DNA from 2 places in the Arthrobacter sp. zg-Y877 genome. Region 2 is predicted to be linked to the other one. Evidence: riboswitches for the same ligand, from Rfam matches in the RefSeq annotation. Region 2 holds a riboswitch; the other holds the start of a gene.
The links. Region 2 has a riboswitch for cyclic di-AMP ahead of QNO03_RS10165 (NlpC/P60 family protein). Riboswitches for the same ligand answer to the same signal wherever they lie in the genome.
Positions count from the first base shown of each region.

Region 1 (10,123 bases), on a different contig from region 2:
CCTGCGCAAAGTCGATCCTGAACGTGGTGTACGCCATGGCCACCCTGCGTCCCAGCCCACGCCAGGTGTTAAAGGGCCGTGCGGATACCCCCACCCGCAGCCCGGGATCCCAGCAGACACCCATTCCGGGGCGGAGCTGGTAGCTGAGGTCCAGATCGTCATGGACACGTGGATCCCCGCGGTGCACCCGGCCGCTGAGGCGCTTCCACATGCTGCGGTGGAGACCGAAATTGGAACCGAACAGCGGCGGATGCCCCATCAGCAGGGTCATGGACCACCGGTAGCCGCCGATGTAGAGGGTCTCCGCTAACCACTTGATGACGGGGCCGGAGCCGTAGAACTCCCCCGGCCCGGTGACGGCCGTGTCCTCACCACAGGACTCCAGATCCGTTTCCAGCCGCTCCAGCCAGTCCGGCGGCGGCACCGAATCGGCGTCCAGCCGGGCCAGCCAGTTCCCACCGGCCTCGTCGAGACCGCGGAACGTGGCGGCGGCAACTCCCACCTCGGGCTCGTATACCCGCCGGACACCCGCCGCACGGCAGACGGACGCGGTCTCGTCGGTGCTGGCGTTGTCCACTACGAGTACTTCATCGGGAACCCGGGTCTGCACTGACAGTGCCCGGAGGCAGGCAGCGAGCATCACGGCGTCGTTATGGGCGGGGATCACCACTGAAATAGTCGACATCGCGTCCTGGCTGCCGGTTGTCCGTTGCCCTCCCATCCTGCCACCGGGTGACCCCCGGGGCCATGGGACGGGAACGGCCCGGCGTCCAACCGGCCGTCATGCGGCTTAACCCGCGGACATGCGGGGCCACATTCCTTGGGGGCCGGAAACCGCCCCGGCTAGCGTTGCTCAACTGCGGCACGTTGCCGCGGCATCTTTTCTTTTCTCTTGAGGAGCAGTATCAATGCTTATTTCAGGCCTGCTGGTCGGGCTGGCGCTGGGGTTCGTTATGCAGCGGGGCCGCTTCTGCGTCACCGGCGCCTTCCGGGACGTCTGGGTTACACGCAATACCCGCTGGCTGACCGCGTTCCTGGTAGTCGTGGCTGTGCAGAGCGTAGGGGTCTTTGCCCTCGACGCGGCCGGGGTTATTTCCCTCGAAGCCAACGCGTTCCCGTGGCTTGCCACCATTGTGGGCGGCTTCATTTTCGGCTTCGCCATTATCCTGGCCGGCGGCTGCGCCACCGGAACCTACTACCGGGCCGGCGAAGGCCTGGTCGGCAGCTGGCTCGCACTGATTTCCTACGCATTGTTCGCGGCAATCATGAAGACCGGTCCGCTGGCCGGCTTCAACACCGCAATGCGGTCCGTCACCGTGGAGCAGAGCAACTTCTACTCGGTGCTGGGGGTTTCGCCCTGGCTGCTGGTGGCGGTCCTCGTGGCTGCCGTTGCCCTGGCCGTCCGCCACCACCTGGCCAAGCCGAAGTTCGCCATGGCGTCCCTTCCGGCGTCGAAAACCGGCCTGGCGCACCTCCTGTTCGAAAAGCCGTGGAATGCCTTCGCGACCGCCGTCGTCATCGGCCTGATTGCCATCATTGCCTGGCCGCTGAGCTGGGCCACCGGGCGTGAAGACGGCCTGGGCATCACCACGCCGTCCTCGAAGCTGGTCGGCTACCTGGTGACCGGCGATGCGGAGCTCGTGGACTGGGGTGTGTACCTGGTCATCGGCATCCTGCTCGGGTCCTTCATCGCCGCCAAGGGCAGCGGCGAATTCCGGGTCCGGGTGCCCGACGCCGCCACGGCAGTGAAGAGCCTGGGCGGCGGCGCCCTGATGGGTATCGGCGCCGCACTGGCCGGCGGCTGCACCATCGGCAACGCCATGGTGCAGACCGCCCAGTTCACCTTCCAGGGCTGGACGGCGCTGATCTTCATGATCCTCGGCACCGGCGTCGCGGCGAAGCTGACCATCATGAACCGCCGTCCGGCGGCCGCCGCGCCGCGCATCCCCGCCGGCGTCTAGTCCCCTCCCCTTCCCCCCCCCACAAAAGATAGAAAAGGAAACACACCACATGGCACAGGTCACCCTGGAAACCAACGGTTCCGTCTGCCCCTTCCCGCTCGTGGAGGCCAAGCAGGCCATGACCACGCTCGCCACCGGCGATGAACTCGTGATCCACTTCGACTGCACCCAGGCGACGGATGCCATTCCGCGCTGGGCAGCGGAGAGCGGCTACCCGGTCACGGATTTCTCCAAGCGCGGTCCGGCGGAGTGGTCGATCACGGTCCAGAAGGCCTGACACTGCTGTAACCGCCGCACCGCCGCACCGCCGCAACCCGGCCTAGTCCTTGCGGCGGGCCCGGCTGGGCTGGACGCGGGGCGGCTCCCCCGGCATTTTCGGGTAGTCCGGCGGGAAGGGCAGCTCGCCGAGGCCGCTGGCCAGGTCCCGTTCCCACCAGCCGAGCAGGACGTCGATGGTTCCCGGCGCGGCGGACATGTCCGCCCACGGGTCCCCCACGGTGCGCAGCCGTTCCGGGACGGTGGCAATGGTGAAGTCGGCGGGGTGCACCCGTTCCAGTTCCTCCCAGGTGATGGGACAGGAAACGGGTGCATCCGGCAACGCGCGCGGGCTGTACGCGCCGGCCATGGTGCGGTCCCGGTTGGCCTGGTTGAAGTCCACGAACACCCGGGTGCCGCGTTCCTCCTTCCACCAGGCAGTGGTGACCTTGTCCGGCATCCGGCGTTCCACTTCCCGGGCCGCGGCAATCACCGCATGCCGGACATCCAGGAACTCGTACTCCGGCCGGATCGGCGCAAAGAGGTGGATGCCCCGGTTCCCCGATGTTTTGATGAAGGCGTCCAGTCCTGCCTCCGCCAGAATGGACCGCAGCTCCTGGGCCGGCCGGACGGCGTCGTCAAAATCCGTTCCCGGCTGCGGATCCAGGTCGATGCGCAGCTGGTCAGGGTTGTCGGTGTCTTCGGCCCGGGACGGCCAGGGATGGAACACCACCGTGTTCATCTGGGCCGCCCACACCGCCGCGGCTGGCTCATCCAGCACCACCTGCGGATGGGACCGGGCGCTGGGATATTTCACGGTGACTGAGCGCATCCAGTCCGGCATGCCGCGCGGAGGGTTCTTGGAAAAGAAGACCTCCCCGCCGACGCCTTCGGGGAAGCGCTCCAGTGAGACCGGGCGGCCGCCGTTGGCGCGGATGAAGGCCTCACCGACTTCGGCGAGGTAGCGGGCCAGGTCCAGTTTGGTGATTCCCGGTTCCGGCCAAATCACCCGGCCGGGGCTGGAGATGCGCACCTGCCGCTCTCCCTCCGGGCCGGGGACGGTCAGGGTGGTTTCCTCGCGTGCCATGGGTCTGCTTTCCCTCAACGGTGACGTGTGGGAAAGAGGCTACCGTGTCAGGCCGCGGGAACGCCTGCGGCCGGTTCCACCGCTGCACCGGGCCGGTAGTTTTTCCGGCCGTGCACCAGGTGATAGAGCCCGGTGGAAGCCAGTAGGACGGCGGCCAGCACCCAGTACATGCCGTGGAATCCGGTCAGCGGCAGGAGCAACCCCAGCAGGAGCGGGCCGAGCCCGACACCGGCGTCCATCAGGATGAAGAAGGTGGACGTGGCCAGACCGATCCGGGTCGGCGCTGCCATCGTGACGGCGATGGCCTGGGCACACGGCATCAGGGCGCCGAAGCCGAAGCCCACAAACACGCCGGCCAGTGCCAGCACCGTGTCGTTGGGTGCATAGGCGAGCAGAGCCATACCGGCGGCGAAGGACACGAGGGTCGGGTACACCACGGCGTTGTCGCCGTGCCGGTCCTGGAGGCGTCCCACAAACAGACGGGAGACCAGCACAACGACGGCGTAAACCACGAAGAACAGGCTGGCACCCAGCACCAGACCCTCGCTCTGCGCATAGGAGTTGAGGAAGGAAAGGATGCCAGCGTAGGCGGCACCGGCAATGAACATGACCGAGGCAATGGCCAGCGCGGCCGGGTCAATGATGTCCGTCAGGTGCATCCGCCACTTGGTGTTTTGCTCCTCGGGTGTGGGCGTGCGCTCGGGCAGGCGGAGCACCAGGGACAGGACCAGTGCGACGGCGGCGCAGCCGGCGGCGAACAGGAACAGGGCGCGGTAACTCACGGAGTCCACCAGCATCACGGCCAGGAACGGACCCACGGCGGTTGCCAAGGTGGTCGAGATCCCGAAATAACCGGTGCCTTCCCCGCGCCGGTTCACTGGTATTAATCCCATGACGGAGGCGGACAGGCTCGTGCTGGCCGCACCGAACGCGGCACCGTGCAGGATCCGGACCGTCAGCAGCAGGGCCAGGTTCGAGGCCGGGACGTACAGCAGCGACGCCACGACGAACACCGCGAGGCTGGCCACCAGCAGGCGGCGGCGGCCGACGAAGTCCAGGAACTTGCCGGCAAACACACGCGCCACCAGGGCGCCGAGGACGAAGGATCCGGACGCGAATCCGGCGGCTCCGTCAGAGGCGGAGAATTCCTTCACTGTGTAGAGCGCCATGGTGGTCATCAGCAGATAAAAGACCATCGAAATAAAGAGGTTGGTGATGATCGCCAGGACAAATCCCTTGGACCATAACTTCTGACCGCTGCCAGCCACTGCGTACTCCTGTTGCTCGGAACCCCGCCTCCAAGATTGGAAGGCTGCCTAACAACCTTACGCGCTTCCGCCCCCCACGGAAAATCGGATCCGGCCCAGACGAGGCCGGTCCGGAAAGCCCCGTGACCCACGGTGAAACAGTGCCCGGAGTGGCCTGCGTGGCGAAAAACTGCTAGCACACCGCGGCCCCGCACACACCCCCGCGAGAAGCTGATCACACAATGGTTATCCAACCGTAACTATCTTGTACGGTTATTCCCATGCCGCTTTCTGATGCGGCTCCCCCGGGCTTGTTACCTAGCTCTGCCGCTGGTCCGGGGTCCACAGAACGCACCACCACGGCAGGGGCGGGGGAACCATTTACGGGTTCCTTGTGAACCCTTGGGGTTAAGCCGACCGGATGATCCGGCGGCCGGGTGACTCCCATCCGAATCCGACAGCTCACCTCGCAGGTATCGGGAGAGGTTATTCAAATGACTTTCAACAAGACTCAGGGCCGTCACCGCGCCGAGAACACCAGCGCACGGACCACCATCGCACAGGCCGTTGCAGGCCGCGGCCGCACCTTCGGCAGCACCGCTGCTGTAGTTGTCGCCGGCTCCGGCATCATGCTGGGCATGGCCGCACCGGCTTCCGCCGGCGTTGTCGCCAACGACACCTACACCCCGGTGCAGGCCGCACCGGTTGCAGCAGCTCCGGTTGCAGCAGCTCCGGCCGCCGCTGCCGCCACCCACACCGTGGTCTCCGGTGACACGCTGGGCCAGATCTCCGCCGCTTACGGCGTAGGCCTGGATACCGTTCTTTCCCTGAACGGCCTCTCCCTGGCGTCCGTTATCTACCCGGGCGACGTTGTAACCCTGGCCGGCGAAGCCGCTCCGGCCGCCGCTGCTGCCCCCGCTGCAGCCTACGCACCGGCCGCAGCCGCTCCGGCTGCAGCATCGGCTGCCAACACCGGCGTGATCAGCACGCAGTCCGCTTCGATTACCCCGGCAGCCAGTGGCACCAACGCCATCATGCTCGCCTCGGCGCAGTCGCAGCTGGGCGCAGCCCAGGACTGCACCGTCCTGGTTGAGGTTGCCCTGCGCGCAGCCGGCCACTCCGTGGGTGACCTCGGTCCGGCACAGCTGGCAGCATACGGCACCCAGGTCTCCACCCCGGAGCCCGGTGACATCGCTTACTACGCCGACGGCGGCATGGGCCTGGCCCACATTGCCATCTACATCGGCAACGGCCAGGCCATCCACAGCGGCTGGAACGGCAGCGAGACCGTCGTTCAGTCCGCGAACGTCGGCTCCGGCCCCGTGTTCTACCGTGTTGCGTAAGGCTTCCTAGCCCCAACGCATGCCACAGTGAGCGTCCGACCCCTACCGGGGCCGGGCGCTCACTGCTTTAAGCCGGACCGGCCTGCGGTTCTGGCACCAGGCACATCACGGCTCATCACGGCTCATCACGGCACAAACCGGTACCCCATGCCGTGCTCGGTGAGCAGGTGCACCGGGGCAGCCGGGTCTTTCTCGAGTTTGCGCCGCAGCTGCCCGATGTAGAGGCGCAGATACCCGGAGTCGGTCGTGCCGGGCCCCCACACCTTGGTCAGCAGCGTCTGCTGGGTCACCAGCATCCCCGGATGGGCCAGCAGCTCGGACAGGAACCGCCATTCGGTGGGGGTCAAGCGGATATCCGAGCCGTCGTCGACCCGTGCAATGCGGTGCCCGGCAAGGTCCACGCGCACCGGGCCGAAGGTGATTTCGCTGGGTCCCGCTGCCGCCGGTGAGCGGCGGGACAGCGCCCTGATCCGGGCCAGCAGTTCCTCCGTCGAGAAGGGCTTGGTGACGTAGTCGTCCGCTCCGAGGTCGAGCGCCCGCACCTTGTCCGCCGGATCGATCCGGCCCGACACCACCAGGATGGGAACCGCACTCCAGCCGCGGACGGCCTCAATGACATCCATCCCGCTAAGCCCGGGCATACCCAGGTCCAGGACCAGCAGGTCCGGATGGGTGTCCACGGCCTTGCGGATGGCGGCGCTGCCGCTCTCCGCCGTCACCACCTCATACCCGTAGGCGCTCAGGGTGATCCGCAGCGCACGCAGGATCTGCACGTCGTCGTCGGCGATCAGGATCTTCATCCGGCCACCGCCGGGGACCGCTGTCCGCCCGCAGGGACACGGCGGTTGGCGGCCGGCAGCGAGAGGACCATGGTCAGTCCGCCGCCGGGTGTGTCTTCGGTATCCAGTGTTCCGCCCATTCCTTCCGTGAATCCCTTGGCCAAGGCCAGGCCCAGGCCCAGCCCGGTTGAGTTGTCGGTATCCCCCAGCCGCTGGAAGGGGACGAAAATCTCTCCCCGCCGCTGCTCCGGAACGCCGGGCCCCGAGTCTATGACGCGGATCTCCACCCTTCCGGCAAACTCGCTGACGCTCAATACGGATTTCGTTCCGGGCGGGCTGAAGCGCACCGCGTTGGCCAGGAGGTTGACCAGGACCCGCTGCAGCAGCACCGGATCGGCCAGGACCACCCGGGGCGACGTGGGAATTTCCAGTTCCACTTCCGCCGGTCCAAGTTCCAGTTCCTCCAACGCGGGCAGGACAGCATCGGCAACGTTCAGCGGCTCGAGGCTCACCCCCACGACACCGGCCTGGAGCCTGCTGACATCCAGCAGGCTGGTGACCAGTCCGGAAAGGGAAGCCAGCGATTCCTCGGCCGTGGCCAGCAGTTCGCTGCGGTCCTTTTCGGACCATGTGACGTCCGTTGCCCGCAGCCCGGTGACGGCGGCGGTTGCGGCGGTCAGCGGCCGGCGGAGGTCATGCCCGACGGCGGCCAGCAGGGCCGTGCGGACCTTGTCCGCCTCGGCCAGGGAACCGAGTCCCCTGGCGGTTTCGGTCAGGTCCCGGTGCTCCAGGGCTGCCTCCAGCTGGGCGGTGATGACGGCCAGCAGGCGCCGGTCGGAGGCGGCCAGTTCCCGCCCCCACAGTTCCAGGAAACACTGCTCCCCCACGGGCAGGCGGGTGAAGGCCGGGTCTTCGGGAGAGACCTCCGCAGGCCACTCGCCTTCGGAATACAGGTCCTTGCCGTCGCACCGCATGCGGGCGGCACTGACGTTGAAGGCCTCGCGCGTCCGACCCACCAGGGCGGCCAGGGCATCTTCGCCGCGGAGCACGCTGCCGGCCACCGATGCCAGCAGTTCGGATTCCGACGCCGACCGGCGGGCGGTGCGGGCGCGCCGGGCGGCGGCATCAACAACGTAACTGACAAGCATCGCGTTGACCACGTAGAGGCCAAGCGCCAGCATGTGCGACGGCGTGGCCACCGTCACCGTGTAGAGCGGCTGGATGAAGAAGAAGTCCAGGGTCAGGCCGGAGAGCAGTGCCGCGAACAATGCCGGCCAGATGCCGCCGACCAGTGCCACCAGGATGACCAGCAGCTGGTAGCTCAGCACGTCGCCGGTGATGGTTTCCGCGCTGCGGGCCGCAACCAGCGCCGCAGTGAGCAGCGGACCGCCCACCAGGGCGAAGGCAAAACCCAGCACCCGCCGGCGCACCGAGAGTGCGCTGCCGAAATGCGGGAGTACCAGGGTCCGGGCGGCAGCGGAGTGCGAGACCATATGCACGTCGATGTCCCCGGACTCCCGGATGACGGTGGCACCGATGCCTTGGCCCGAGAGCAGGGCGGCGATCCGGGGGCGTCGGCTGACTCCCACCACCAGCTGGGTGGCATTCACTCCGCGGGCAAACTCCACCAGTGCCTGCGGCACGTCGTTGCCCACCACCTGATGGAAGGTGCCGCCGAGTTTCTCCACCAGGATCCGCTGCGCGGCGAGCTCCCCCGGCTCGGGTCCGCGCAGCCCGTCGGCTCCGGACACATGGACGGCCAGGAGCTTGCCTCCCGCGGAGCGGGCGGCGATCCGTGCTCCGCGGCGCAGCAGCGTCCGGCCCTCGGGACCGCCGGTGAGCGCCACGACCACGCGCTCCCGGGCCTCCCACTTACTGCTGATGCCATGCTCGGCGCGGTAACGGTTCAGGGCCGAGTCCACCTCGTCGGCCAGCCAGAGCAGCGCGAGTTCGCGCAGGGCGGTCAGGTTCCCCAGCCGGAAGTAGTTGGACAGGGCGGCGTCCACCCGTTCGGCCGGGTAGATCACGCCGTCGGCCAGGCGTCCGCGCAGGGACTGCGGCGTGAGGTCCACCAGCTCCACTTGTTCGGCCCCGCGCAGGACGGCGTCAGGCACGGTTTCGGCCTGCAGGGTGCCGGTGATCTGCTCGATCACGTCATTGAGTGAGTCGATGTGCTGGATGTTCACGGTGGACAGGACGTTGATCCCGGCGTCGAGCAGGGCCTGCACGTCCTGCCACCGTTTTTCGTGTTTGAGTCCCGGCACGTTGGTATGGGCGAGCTCGTCCACCAGTGCGTATTCGGGTGCCCGGGCCAGCACCGCGTTCAAATCCAGTTCCTGGAGTTCCAGCCCGCGGTGCCGCAGGGTGGTGCGCGGGACGGTCTCCAAGCCATCGGCCATAGCGGCCGTCCCGGCGCGCCCGTGGGTTTCCACCAGTGCGACGACGACGTCGGATCCCTCATCCCGGAGGCGGCGTCCCTCTTCGAGCATGGCGTAGGTCTTCCCCACGCCGGGCGCCGCCCCCAGGAATACCCTCAGTTGTCCTCGCGTCATGGACTAAGTGTCCAGCTCGGCCAGCGAAATGTTCAAAAGCAACACGTTGACGGTGCTGTTCCCTAGGATTCCCGCCGACGGCGCCTGCGTGGCGTCGTCGACCAGGGCAGAAACCTGCGCCGGGTCCAGGCCTCGTTCGGCGGCCACCCGGTTCACCTGCAGCCGGGCATATTCCGGGCTGATGTGCGGGTCCAGTCCCGAGCCCGAGGTGGTCACGGCGTCGGCCGGGACATCCTCCGGGGCCACGCCTTCCAGCTCACCCACGGCGGCCCGGCGCTCCGCTATGGCGGCGGCCAGGTCCTCATTCAACGGACCCAGGTTGGAACCGCTGGATGCTCCGCCGTCGTAGCCGTCACCGGCCGCGGACGGGCGGGACTGGAACCACTGCGGCAGGGGCGCGCCGTCGGCGTCCGTGAAGGACTGCCCGATGAGCTTGGAGCCGACCTCGGTTCCGCCGCTGCTGACCATGGAGCCGTTGGCACGGCCGTGCAGTGCTGCCTGGCCGATTCCGGCCACTGCCAGCGGATACACCACGCCCAGGAGGAGCGTGAGCACCGCCAGGGCCCGGATCGAGACGCCAAGCTGGCGCATGCTGCTGCGGACGGGGTTCATTTCCTGCTCCTAGTGCTGGGGATGCTGCGTTCGATGAGGTTGAGGATCCGGATAGTGGCCGCCATGTCAGAACCCCGGAATAAGGCTGATCAGCAGGTCGATGAGCTTGATGCCGATGAACGGTGCAATCACACCGCCGACGCCGTAGATCAGCAGGTTCCGGCTGAGCACCGACGACGAGCCGGCGGCACGGTACTTCACGCCGCGCAGGGCCAGTGGAATCAGCACCACGATGATCAACGCGTTGAAGATCACCGCAGAGAGGATGGCCGACGCCGGCGAATGCA
Region 1 covers NZ_JAUCPU010000001.1:355,228-365,350, reverse strand. The annotation lists gene QNO03_RS01720 (glycosyltransferase family 2 protein) at 1-685, opposite strand, end outside; gene QNO03_RS01715 (YeeE/YedE family protein) at 909-1,961, shown strand; gene QNO03_RS01710 (sulfurtransferase TusA family protein) at 2,011-2,238, shown strand; gene ligD (non-homologous end-joining DNA ligase) at 2,281-3,303, opposite strand; gene QNO03_RS01700 (MFS transporter) at 3,351-4,571, opposite strand; cyclic di-AMP (ydaO/yuaA leader) riboswitch at 4,893-5,040, shown strand; gene QNO03_RS01695 (LysM peptidoglycan-binding domain-containing protein) at 5,045-5,893, shown strand; gene QNO03_RS01690 (response regulator) at 6,019-6,693, opposite strand; gene QNO03_RS01685 (ATP-binding protein) at 6,690-9,224, opposite strand; gene kdpC (potassium-transporting ATPase subunit KdpC) at 9,228-9,836, opposite strand; gene kdpB (potassium-transporting ATPase subunit KdpB) at 9,903-10,123, opposite strand, start outside.
Region 1: linked by a shared signal. The riboswitch ahead of QNO03_RS01695 (LysM peptidoglycan-binding domain-containing protein) and the one ahead of QNO03_RS10165 (NlpC/P60 family protein) in region 2 are both predicted to bind cyclic di-AMP.

Region 2 (10,123 bases):
TGTTCGCACTCTCACTGATCCCCGTCGGCCTGTTTGCCCTGACCCTGATGACCAGCGCCAATGCGTATGTGCAGACCACCACCGCGCAGATCATGCGTGGGCGGGTGATGGCACTGTACTTCGCCATCTTTATGGGCGGAACGCCGTTGGGCGCCCCCGTGGTGGGCTGGGTTTCGAATGCCTTCGGTCCCCGCTGGAGCCTCGGCGTTGCCGCCGCCTCGGGACTGCTGGCCGCCGCGATCGGCTTTGTCTGGGCCTGGCGGACGTATGGAATGCGGTTCCACTACGACCGCAGCCTGCCGCGCCGGCTGAGCATGACCACGGACGTTACGGAAAAGCAGCAGGACCCGGACGGCGTCTAGGTCCGGGTCCTGCTGTGTACTGCCAAGGCCCCTGCAGTCCTGCCGGAAGCGGGGGACCGGAGCGGGTCAGGAATTCGCGATGACGAAATCGATGCAGTCCAGCAGTGCGCTGACGTCGTCTGGCTCGATGGCAACGAACGTGGCAATCCGCAGCTGGTTGCGGCCGAGCTTGCGGTAGGGCTCCACGTCCACCACTCCGTTGGCACGCAGGGTCTTGGCGATGGCCGAGGCGTCGACGTCTTCGGCAAAGTCGATGGTGGCAATCACGTTCGAGCGGTCTTCAGGACGGGTAACAAACGGCGTGGCCACCGGGGAGTTCTCAGCCCAGGAATAGATGCGCCCCGCCGAGTCGGCGGTGCGGCTCGTGGCGAACGGGAGGCCGCCGTTGGCATTGAGCCATTCAACCTGCGCGTTGAGCGTGACGAGGGTGGACAACGACGGCGTGTTGTAGGTCTGGTTCAACCGGGAGTTGTCGATGGCGGTCTGCAGGTTGAGGAAATCCGGAATCCAACGGTCACCGGCGTTGATCCGGGCAGCCCGTTCGAGGGCGGCCGGCGAGAACATCCCGAGCCACAGGCCGCCGTCGGAGGCAAAGTTCTTCTGCGGCGCAAAGTAATAGACATCCGACTGGCTGAGGTCCACGTCCAGGCCGCCGGCCGCGGAGGTGGCATCGATCAGGACCAGGGATCCGGCGTCGGCCCCTTCCACCCGCCGCACCGGAGCGGCCACGCCGGTGGAGGTCTCGTTCTGCGGCCAGGCATAAACGTCGACACCGGCTTCGGCAGAGGGCTCGGGACGCGTGCCCGGAGCGGAGGTGATGATGGTCGATGCGGAGAGGAACGGAGCCTTGTTGGTAGCGGCGGCAAACTTCGAGCCGAACTCACCGAAGGACAGGTGCTGGGCTTTCTCCTCAACCAGGCCGAAGGATGCAATGTCCCAGAAAGCGGTGGACCCGCCGACACCCAGGACAACTTCATAACCCTCCGGAGCGGAAAAGAGGGTGGACAGGCCTTCGCGGATGCTGCCAACCAGGTTCCGCACCGGCGCCTGCCGGTGGGAGGTGCCCAGGAGGCCGGTCCCGGCACGGGTGAGGGCCTCCAGCTGTTCCGGACGGACCTTTGAAGGGCCGGCACCGAATCGGCCGTCCTTCGGGAGGAGCCCGGCGGGAATTTTCAGTGCGGCGGTATCGCCCATGAGGTGACGCTCCAAGCGTGTTTCGAAGGTGGCGGATATGCACTTTCCATTCTGCCGTATGCCCTCGTACGGAGACGATATATGACCCGCACCACGGCGCGATGTGCCGGGCACCGCGGAATTATCGGGCGGTCCGGCCGATAGGCTAACGTGTTGCCGTACACCCCCGGGGCAGCTGTCTGCTGGCCTTCTTTTCTTCCGTACATAGGAGCGGCCCGTCATGACGGATCTCATTGACACCACTGAGATGTATCTCAGGACCATCCTGGAGCTGGAAGAAGAGAACATCGTCGCCCTCCGGGCCCGTATCGCTGAACGGCTCCGCCACTCCGGGCCCACGGTGTCCCAGACCATCGGCCGCATGGAACGTGACGGACTTGTTGTGGTTGCCGGGACGCGCCGGCTGGAGCTGACCGAGTTTGGCCGCCGCCGCGCCACCGAGGTGATGCGCAAGCACCGCCTCGCCGAAAGGCTCCTCTCCGACGTGATCGGCCTCGACTGGGCCTATGTGCATGACGAAGCCTGCCGATGGGAACACGTGATGAGTGAGCGGGTGGAACGCCGGCTGTATGAACTGCTGGGCCACCCCACGGAATCGCCGTACGGCAATCCGATTCCCGGACTTGAAGGAATCGGCGGGGTTGCAGCGGAAGTCTTCCACGCCGGCGTCGTTAACCTTGTGGCCACCGTCGCCGCCGTCGAGCCCGGAACGAAACTCCGGCTGGTCCGGCTTGCCGAGCCCATTCAGGTGGAACCGGAACTCTTGTCCCAGTTGGACGAGGCGGGATTGCGCCCGGGAGCGCAAATGACCGCCGAGGTAGTCGGTGGATACATTTCCGTGCGGGTTCCGGGTATCGAGGGAGCCCTTGAATTGCCGGCCGAAGTAGCTGCGCATGTATTTGTTTCACAGCTTGGGTAACGGAATGGTCACTTTTCCGGCATTTATCCTATAGTGTGTTCCTGACGCTGAACCACCATCGTTATCCGGTCCGTCCGCCGAGCCCTGCCAGCGGACCGGAGCACTACATTCGTCCAGGCAGGGGCGGAGGACCCATTCTCCGGCAGCCAGGCTGCCTTGGGGTGAAGCCTTCCGGGAGACGGCGGTATTACTGCATAGCCGCGTAATACCCGCCTATTCCGGAGGCCGAGTTTTCTCTACTCGAATCCGACAGCTAACTTCGCAGGCGATCAATGAGAGGGAAACACTTGTCGAAGCATGCTGCTTCGGGGAGGCGCCGTGCGCCTGCCCCTGCCGCCCCACTGCGACCCCGAAACGCCTCAGCACCTGGCCGCCGGCGCGCAGAAACCAAATCCGTGTCTGTTGGCGGTGCCGCCCAGAAGATTGCCATTACCGCAGCCACCTCGGGCCTGATCCTTACCGCTGCGCTGCCGACCACTGCGGCAGCGGACAATCCGGCTGAACGCCAGGCCACGGGCGCCGATGCGCCCGTCTCTGCCGACCCCAACGCCGATATCGGCTTCGCCAGGGCCGGGCTGAGCAGCGAATTCGACCCCGATGCCAAGCTGGCGTCCGTCACGGTTGCAGCCGGTTCCCACGCGGTTCCAGCCGCAGCCAAGGGCACGCTGTCCACGCCCCTGAACACTGGACTGATTCAAACCTCCGGGTTCGGCCACCGGACCAGTCCCATCACCGGGGCTGCCGGCGAGATGCACAACGGGCAGGACTTCGCCGCAGTCTGCGGCACAGCTGTCAGTGCTGCGGCATCCGGCACCGTGGTCTTCGCCGGCTGGCACGCCTACGGCGGGGGATACCGCGTGGTGGTTGACCACGGCAACGGAGTCGAAACCACGTACAACCACCTTTCCACCATTGCCGTCTCTGTGGGTGCCGCTATTGAACGCGGACACCTGGTGGGAGCCAGCGGCACCACGGGCTCGTCAACCGGTTGCCACCTGCATTTCGAGGTAATGGTTAACGGCGAAGTAGTGGACCCGCTCAATTGGTTGTAACTGCCTAGAATCAAAGCGTTGTAACCGCTTGAATATCGTTTCGTGATCGGAACGTGACATAGCTCAATTGTTGCTGTACGCTCAACCTCGTGCCCGATTCGCAAAGGTGGGGCACCTTCGAACAGATCGCCTAGCTCTGCCACTGTTTGAAGTCCGTTCGCAGAATCGCATGGCAGAGGCGGGGGAACCAATTTCGGGTTTCGAAAGAAACCCTTGGGGTTAAGTTGCAAAAGGCCATAGGCCGGGCAACCGGGTGACTCCCATCCGAATCCGACAGCTCACCTCGTAGGCAATTGGGAGAGGCAAACTTGTGTCATCAAACGTTCACGGCCGCCGTCGCGCTGCCACCGTACAGACCAACCCGATCGCTGCACTTTCCAAGGCAGTCACCAGCAACGCCGGAACCGTAGGCCGCCAGGCCGCCGTCGTCGTTGCAGCATCCGGCCTCGTGCTGGCTGCAGGACTTCCTGCACAGGCTGCATCCGTTAGCACGGACCGCCAGGCCCTTGAAGCCACCCCCCTGAACGTCGTCACCGGCAGCGTTACCGCTCCCGCAGACGCACCGTTCGAGCTCTACACCCTCGAGTCCGCAGACATCGCCAAGATCTCCACGATCTCCGGCGCCGACTACCGGGCACAGGTTGCAGCCGAAGAGGCCGCGGCCGAAGCCGCCGCGCAGCTGGCCGCCACGCAGGCCGCAGCAGCTACGACCGCTGCAGCCGCCCGCGTTGCTCCCGCAGCCGCCGCTTCGAACATCACCACCGCTTCCAACAGTGGCGCAGCAGTTGCCCAGGCTCCGGTTTCCGGCAACGTCGCAGCCGGCCTCGTGGCTTCCGCCTACGGCCAGATCGGCGTTGCGCAGGACTGCACCGCCATGGTTGAGAAGGCACTGCGCTCCGTCGGCAAGGCTGTCGGCGACCTGGGCCCTCTGCAGTTCCTGCAGTTCGGTCCCACCGTTTCCAGCCCGGCACCCGGTGACCTTGTAGTCTCCGGCAGCCACGTTGCGATCTACGTCGGCAATGGCCAGGTCATCAGCGGTGGCCTGAACGGTATGAACACCGGCCTGCACAGCCTGTCAGACCTGGGCGGCGTCAGCTTCGTCCGCGTCAGCTAATCCACAAATTCGAGACGCGGAGAATCATGACCACGACAGTTGAGCGCGCCCGCCACCGGGCGCCGGTGGAGCGCACCACCACACTGAACGCCCTTGCCGGCGCCGTCAGCTCCAACGCCGGAACGGTAGGCCGCCAGGCCGCCGTCATTGCGGCAGCCTCCGGGCTGGTGCTGACGACCGGTGTTGCAGCCAACGCCTCCGGGGCCGACGTAGTACGTGATGTCCAGACGAGCACGCTGGACCTTTCCGCGGCCAAGACCCTCCAGGTTCCCGCGGACGTGGCTATCTCGTTCGAACGGGACGGGATCAACGGCGTGATCGTTGCGCCGGAACCCGAAGCGCCGGTCGAAGCAGCGGTTGCCGTACAGGCACCCGCCGCCGAAGCCACCGCCCAGCAGCAGGTCCGCGGCAACGCGGCAGTTGCCGGGAACTCCACCAGTCTCACCACGGCATCCGCACGGCCCGTACAGGCTGCAACAGGTGTGGCTTCAACCATTGCCTCCGCAGCCTACGCGCAGCTTGGCGTGGGCCAGGACTGCACCAGGCTGGTGACCAACGCCCTGGCCGCAGCCGGCATCAACCACCACGGCTATCCGGCAAGCTACCTCTCCCTTGGACGGACGGTGAGTGCAGCTGAGGCCATGCCCGGTGACTTGATCTACTACGCCAACGGCGGCATGGGCCTGGCCCACATTGCCGTGTATGTCGGCGGCGGACAGGCCGTTCACGGCGGGTTCAACGGCGGCTCCACTGTTGTGGCGCCGGCCGAGCTCGGCTCCGGCGGCGTGTACATCCGCGTAGGCGGCTAAGCAGCCAGCGCACCAGGTAAGGCCCCTCCTTCGGGAGGGGCCTTACCTCTTTAACCCGGGTTCTTTAACCCGGTTTCCACTTCCATACCCGGGTTCCCGGGGCGCGGAAAGCGGGGTCCGGGTACCAAGAGACCGGTCCGGGTACTGCCGGTGTAAATGGCGAAGATCGCAAACGCGTTCTACTCTTGCATAGACAATCCGAAGTGCCGTTTGCGGAACGGTGTCTTGTACTCACCGGTTCGTGGGCGGCAGACGAAGAGGTATGTGCATGCGCACTCTCGTTCTGAACGCTGGATATGAGCCGCTGGCCGTGATCACCTTCCGCCGTGCTTTGGTACTGGTATTGAACGGAAAGGCGAGCGTGGTGGCAGAGAGCGGCGAACCCGTGGTCGGACCCAACGAAATCCTCCCCAGGCCGTCGGTTATCCTGCTCCACCGCTATGTCAAAGTTCCCTACCGGGAGGGCACCGTTGCCACCCGCCGGGGCGTCCTGCGGCGGGACAACCATGAATGTGCCTACTGCGGAAAGGCCGCTGCCACCGTGGACCACGTGGTCCCTCGGTCCCACGGCGGTGACGACAGCTGGGAGAACCTGGTTGCCTGCTGCCTGCGCTGCAACAACACCAAGGGCAACCGGACGTTGGCACAGCTTGGTTGGGAACTGCGGATTTCGCCTAAGGCTCCCCGCGGTGCCCGCTGGCAGATCCGCGAACTCGAACGCCCTTCCCCCCAGTGGGATCCGTTCCTGCAGAATGACACGGCGGCCTGATGTCCGCCACCCTCCGTTATGACGCAGTGATCCTCGCCGGTGGCCGGTCCACGCGGCTTGGCGGCACGCCCAAGGCGCTGCTGCTGGCCGGGGATCGCACCCTCCTGGAAACCACCCTCGCCGCGGTGCCCGAGGCCCGGCAGACCGCCGTCGCCGGGCCTCCCGAGCTGGCGGCCGTACTGGCCCGGCACCCGGAGACACCCACCCTGCTGGTCCGCGAAGAGCCTGCGTTCGCCGGTCCGGCTGCAGCGGTGGGGGCCGCCGTTGCTGCCTTGTCCGCCCAGGACAGCGGCAGCGATCCTCATCACACCGGTAACGCCACCGACGACGGCGACACTGCCGGGAGTCCGTGGACCCTGGTCCTGGCCTGCGACATGCCCCAGGTGTCCACCGCCGTACGGGCGCTGCTGACCGCGGCCGCTGAGCCGGGGAATGAAAGCCTGCTGGCCGTCGATTCAACCGGCAACCGGCAGCCGCTGGCAGCCCTCTACCGCACAGCCGACCTCCGGGCAGCGGTCAACGCCGCTGCCTCCGAAGGTTTGGCGAACAAGTCCATGAAGGCGTTGCTTGCTAGGGTGCAATGGAGGGGTGTTGATGTTCCCCCGATGAGTACAGCCGATGTTGACACCTGGAACGACGCGCAATCGCTGGGTGTGAGCGCCGGGGACCTGCCGTAGCAACGGGCAGTCCCCAAGCGATACGAAGGAGCACGAATGGCAAGCCAGCAGGAACTACTCGAGGCATGGAGCGCCAGGCTGCTGCAGGCGCTGGAGCTCGAGGGCACACCGGTGGATGTCGCCGCTGTCCTCGACCTGGCTGCAGTTGCAGCGCATAGCGTAGTGCGGCCCGCTGCGCCGCTGACCACCTTCATTGTTGGGTATGCCGCAGGCCTTGCAGCGGCGAGCGGCCAGGCCGAGGACGCCGTCGCCATGCGTTCCGCCATGGCTGTGGCCGCCGATCAGTGCCGCGACGCCGCGGCGGAAGGAGACGCCCAGTGACCGAACCCGCCGTACCCGTGATCCTGCCGGTCCAGCCCAACGCGTCCTGGGCGCAGGCGCGTCACGCGGCCTATGCCGCTGCCCGCCCGCTGCCCTACGAGACGGTGCCGCTGGACGAGGCGCTCGGCCGGATCCTTGCGGTCGAGACCGCCGCCCTGCAGCCGGTGCCGCATTACGCCTCGGCGGCCATGGACGGCTGGGCAGTTGCGGGGGCGCCGCCGTGGACAGTCATCACCCAGGAAGAACCCGAGGTGGAACGCTGGCAGGTCCACCGCGAATCCGGACGCCGCGCCCTGCAGCCGGGGGAGGCAGTGGAAATCCTCACCGGCGGGCTGATCCCGGAGGGCGCCGAAGCCGTCCTGCGCTCGGAAAGCGGTACGGTTTCCGCCACGACCCCTCCGCAGCTGAGCCTGGGCGACCGGGCGCGCGAAGGCGAACCGCGGGCGGGCGAACACATCCGCCCTGCCGGGGAAGAAGCAGCGGCGGGGGAGACCACCATCCCCGCAGGAAAACTGCTGAACCCCGCACACATTGCCCTGGCCGCCGTCTGCGGGCATGACACGCTGCCCGTGCTGCGCTCCCCGCGCGTGTCCCTGCTGCTGACCGGGGACGAGGTCATCGAGGCGGGCCTGCCCGAGCCCGGCCAGGTCCGGGACACCTTCGGACCCCAGCTGCCGCAGCTGATCGCCATGCTGGGCGGACGGATCGACGTCGTCCGGCGCCTGCCGGACCGGCTGGAGGAAGTGGTGGCAGCGCTGAGCAGCGAAGCCACGGATGAACTCTCCATTGCCATGTCCTCCGGAGACGTCCTCATCACCACGGGCGGTACCGGGCGTTCCGACGCCGACCACCTGCGCCGTGCCCTGGAGGAGGTCGAGGCGGAGCTCCTGATTGACGGAATCTCCATGCGCCCGGGACATCCCACCATGCTCGCCCGGCTGCAGGACGGCCGCCTGCTGGTTGCCCTGCCCGGCAATCCGCTGGCGGCGATGATGGCAGTCTTCACGATTGTCCAGCCGCTGCTGGACGGGCTGCGGGGAGCCCCGATTTCCCGGGAACGGCATGTCCTGGCCGGAGTTGACCTGGAACCGCTGCCGGGCAGGACCCGGCTGGTTCCCTGCAGCATCCAGGAGGACCGGGCCATGCCCTCACCGTATTTCCGCTCCGGTATGCTCCGGGGACTGGCCGAGGCCGACGCCGTTATGGTGGTGCCTCCGGAAGGCTGCATCAGGGACCAGGCCGTAATGGCGCTGCCCCTCCCGTGGCAGGTCAACCGCGCACCGTCCTGGTAACCGGTGGAGAAACCGGACCGTACGGGCAACAAAAACCGGTAATACCGGGCAGTGCCGGCATCCGCCGGCGGATTTAGGCACCACAGACAGGGAGACATCATGGGACGGGTTACCCAACGAGGACGGGTCACGCGGTTCCGACTGGACGGCAACGTCAGCCGGCGGGACGACGTACTGGCCGGGGAGGAACCGCTGGAAATCCGGATCGGCGGCAAGTCCTTCACGGTCACCATGCGCACGCCGGGTGACGACTTCGACCTGGTCGCAGGATTCCTGGTTTCCGAAGGGGTGATCTGGGATCCCGCGCAGCTGGTCAGCCTGCGGTACTGCTCCGGAGTGGATGAGGAAGGCAACCAGACCTTCAACGTGGTGGACGTCCAGCTGCGCCCCGGTACCGCGCTGCCGGACACGGGGATGGAGCGGCACGTCTACACCTCCAGCTCCTGCGGCATCTGCGGCACGGCGTCCATCGAGGCCGTACGGAAGTCTTCGCACTTCGACCCGTCCACCGACGGTGTGCGGCTGCCCCTGGAAATGCTGGCCTCCCTGCCGGACCGGCTGCGCGAGGGCCAGAAGGTCTTCGACCGGACCGGCGGCGTGCACGCGGCAGGCCTGTTCAACGCCGACGGCGAACTGTTGTGCCTGCGCGAAGACGTGGGCCGGCACAATGCCGTAGACAAGGTGGTTGGCTGGGCACTGCGTGCCGGGATGCTTCCGCTGAGCGGCATGGTGCTGCAGGTCTCCGGACGCGCGTCCTTCGAACTGGTCCAGAAGGCCCAGCTCGCGGGTATCCCGGTGCTTGCGGCGGTCAGCGCACCGTCTGCCTTGTCCGTGGAACTGGCCAAGGACGGCGGGATGACGCTGATCGGTTTCAGCCGAGGCGCGTCCCTGAACTGCTACTCCGCGCCGGAACGGATCCTCGCCGGGACCCCCGCCCTCGCCTAGCGGCTTAGGCCCCGCCTCGCGCCGCGGTGAGGTCCTGCCGCTTCCGCACTTACCTAGCGCGAGGCGGGAAGCAGGACCGTCACCGTGGTGCCCTGGCCCACCTTGGAATCGATGCCCAGTTCCCCGCCGTGTTGGAGCACAATGTCCTGAACAATGGCCAGCCCCAGCCCGGTTCCCGGAATGGCAGCGGCGGTGGCGTTGGAGGCGCGGAAGAAGCGGCGGAAAAGATTGGGCAGGTCCGCTTCCGGGATGCCGATTCCGGAGTCCCGGACCTGCACCCGCACACCGGGTCCGGCGCCGTCGGGCCGAACCAGCTCCGCACAGACCTGCACGGACCCGCCGGCGGGTGTGAACTTTACAGCGTTGGAGCAGAGATTCGTGAACACCTGCTCCAACTGGGCACGGTCACCATCCACGAGCAGCGCCTCCGGGCCGAGGTCCAACCGCAGGTCCAGGTTGTTGGCACCGGCGGCGGGTGCCAAGGAGGCGGCGACGGCGCTGAGAAGTTCCGCCAGGTCGACTTCCTCCACCGCAAGGCTGCTCTCATCCGCGTCCTGCCGGGAGATGGTCAGCAGATCGCTGATCAGCTGATTCAGCCGGACGGCGTTGCGCCCAACGATCTTCAGCATCTGCGCCACATCGTCCGGTATATCCCCGCTGGAGCCGTCA
Region 2 covers NZ_JAUCPU010000003.1:588,921-599,043, reverse strand. The annotation lists gene QNO03_RS10185 (MFS transporter) at 1-362, shown strand, start outside; gene serC (phosphoserine transaminase) at 429-1,556, opposite strand; gene QNO03_RS10175 (iron-dependent transcriptional repressor DtxR) at 1,777-2,475, shown strand; cyclic di-AMP (ydaO/yuaA leader) riboswitch at 2,576-2,759, shown strand; gene QNO03_RS10170 (M23 family metallopeptidase) at 2,871-3,527, shown strand; cyclic di-AMP (ydaO/yuaA leader) riboswitch at 3,676-3,834, shown strand; gene QNO03_RS10165 (NlpC/P60 family protein) at 3,838-4,641, shown strand; gene QNO03_RS10160 (NlpC/P60 family protein) at 4,668-5,450, shown strand; gene QNO03_RS10155 (HNH endonuclease) at 5,719-6,219, shown strand; gene mobA (molybdenum cofactor guanylyltransferase) at 6,219-6,896, shown strand; gene QNO03_RS10145 (DUF6457 domain-containing protein) at 6,933-7,217, shown strand; gene QNO03_RS10140 (molybdopterin molybdotransferase MoeA) at 7,214-8,509, shown strand; gene fdhD (formate dehydrogenase accessory sulfurtransferase FdhD) at 8,609-9,454, shown strand; gene QNO03_RS10130 (ATP-binding response regulator) at 9,508-10,123, opposite strand, start outside.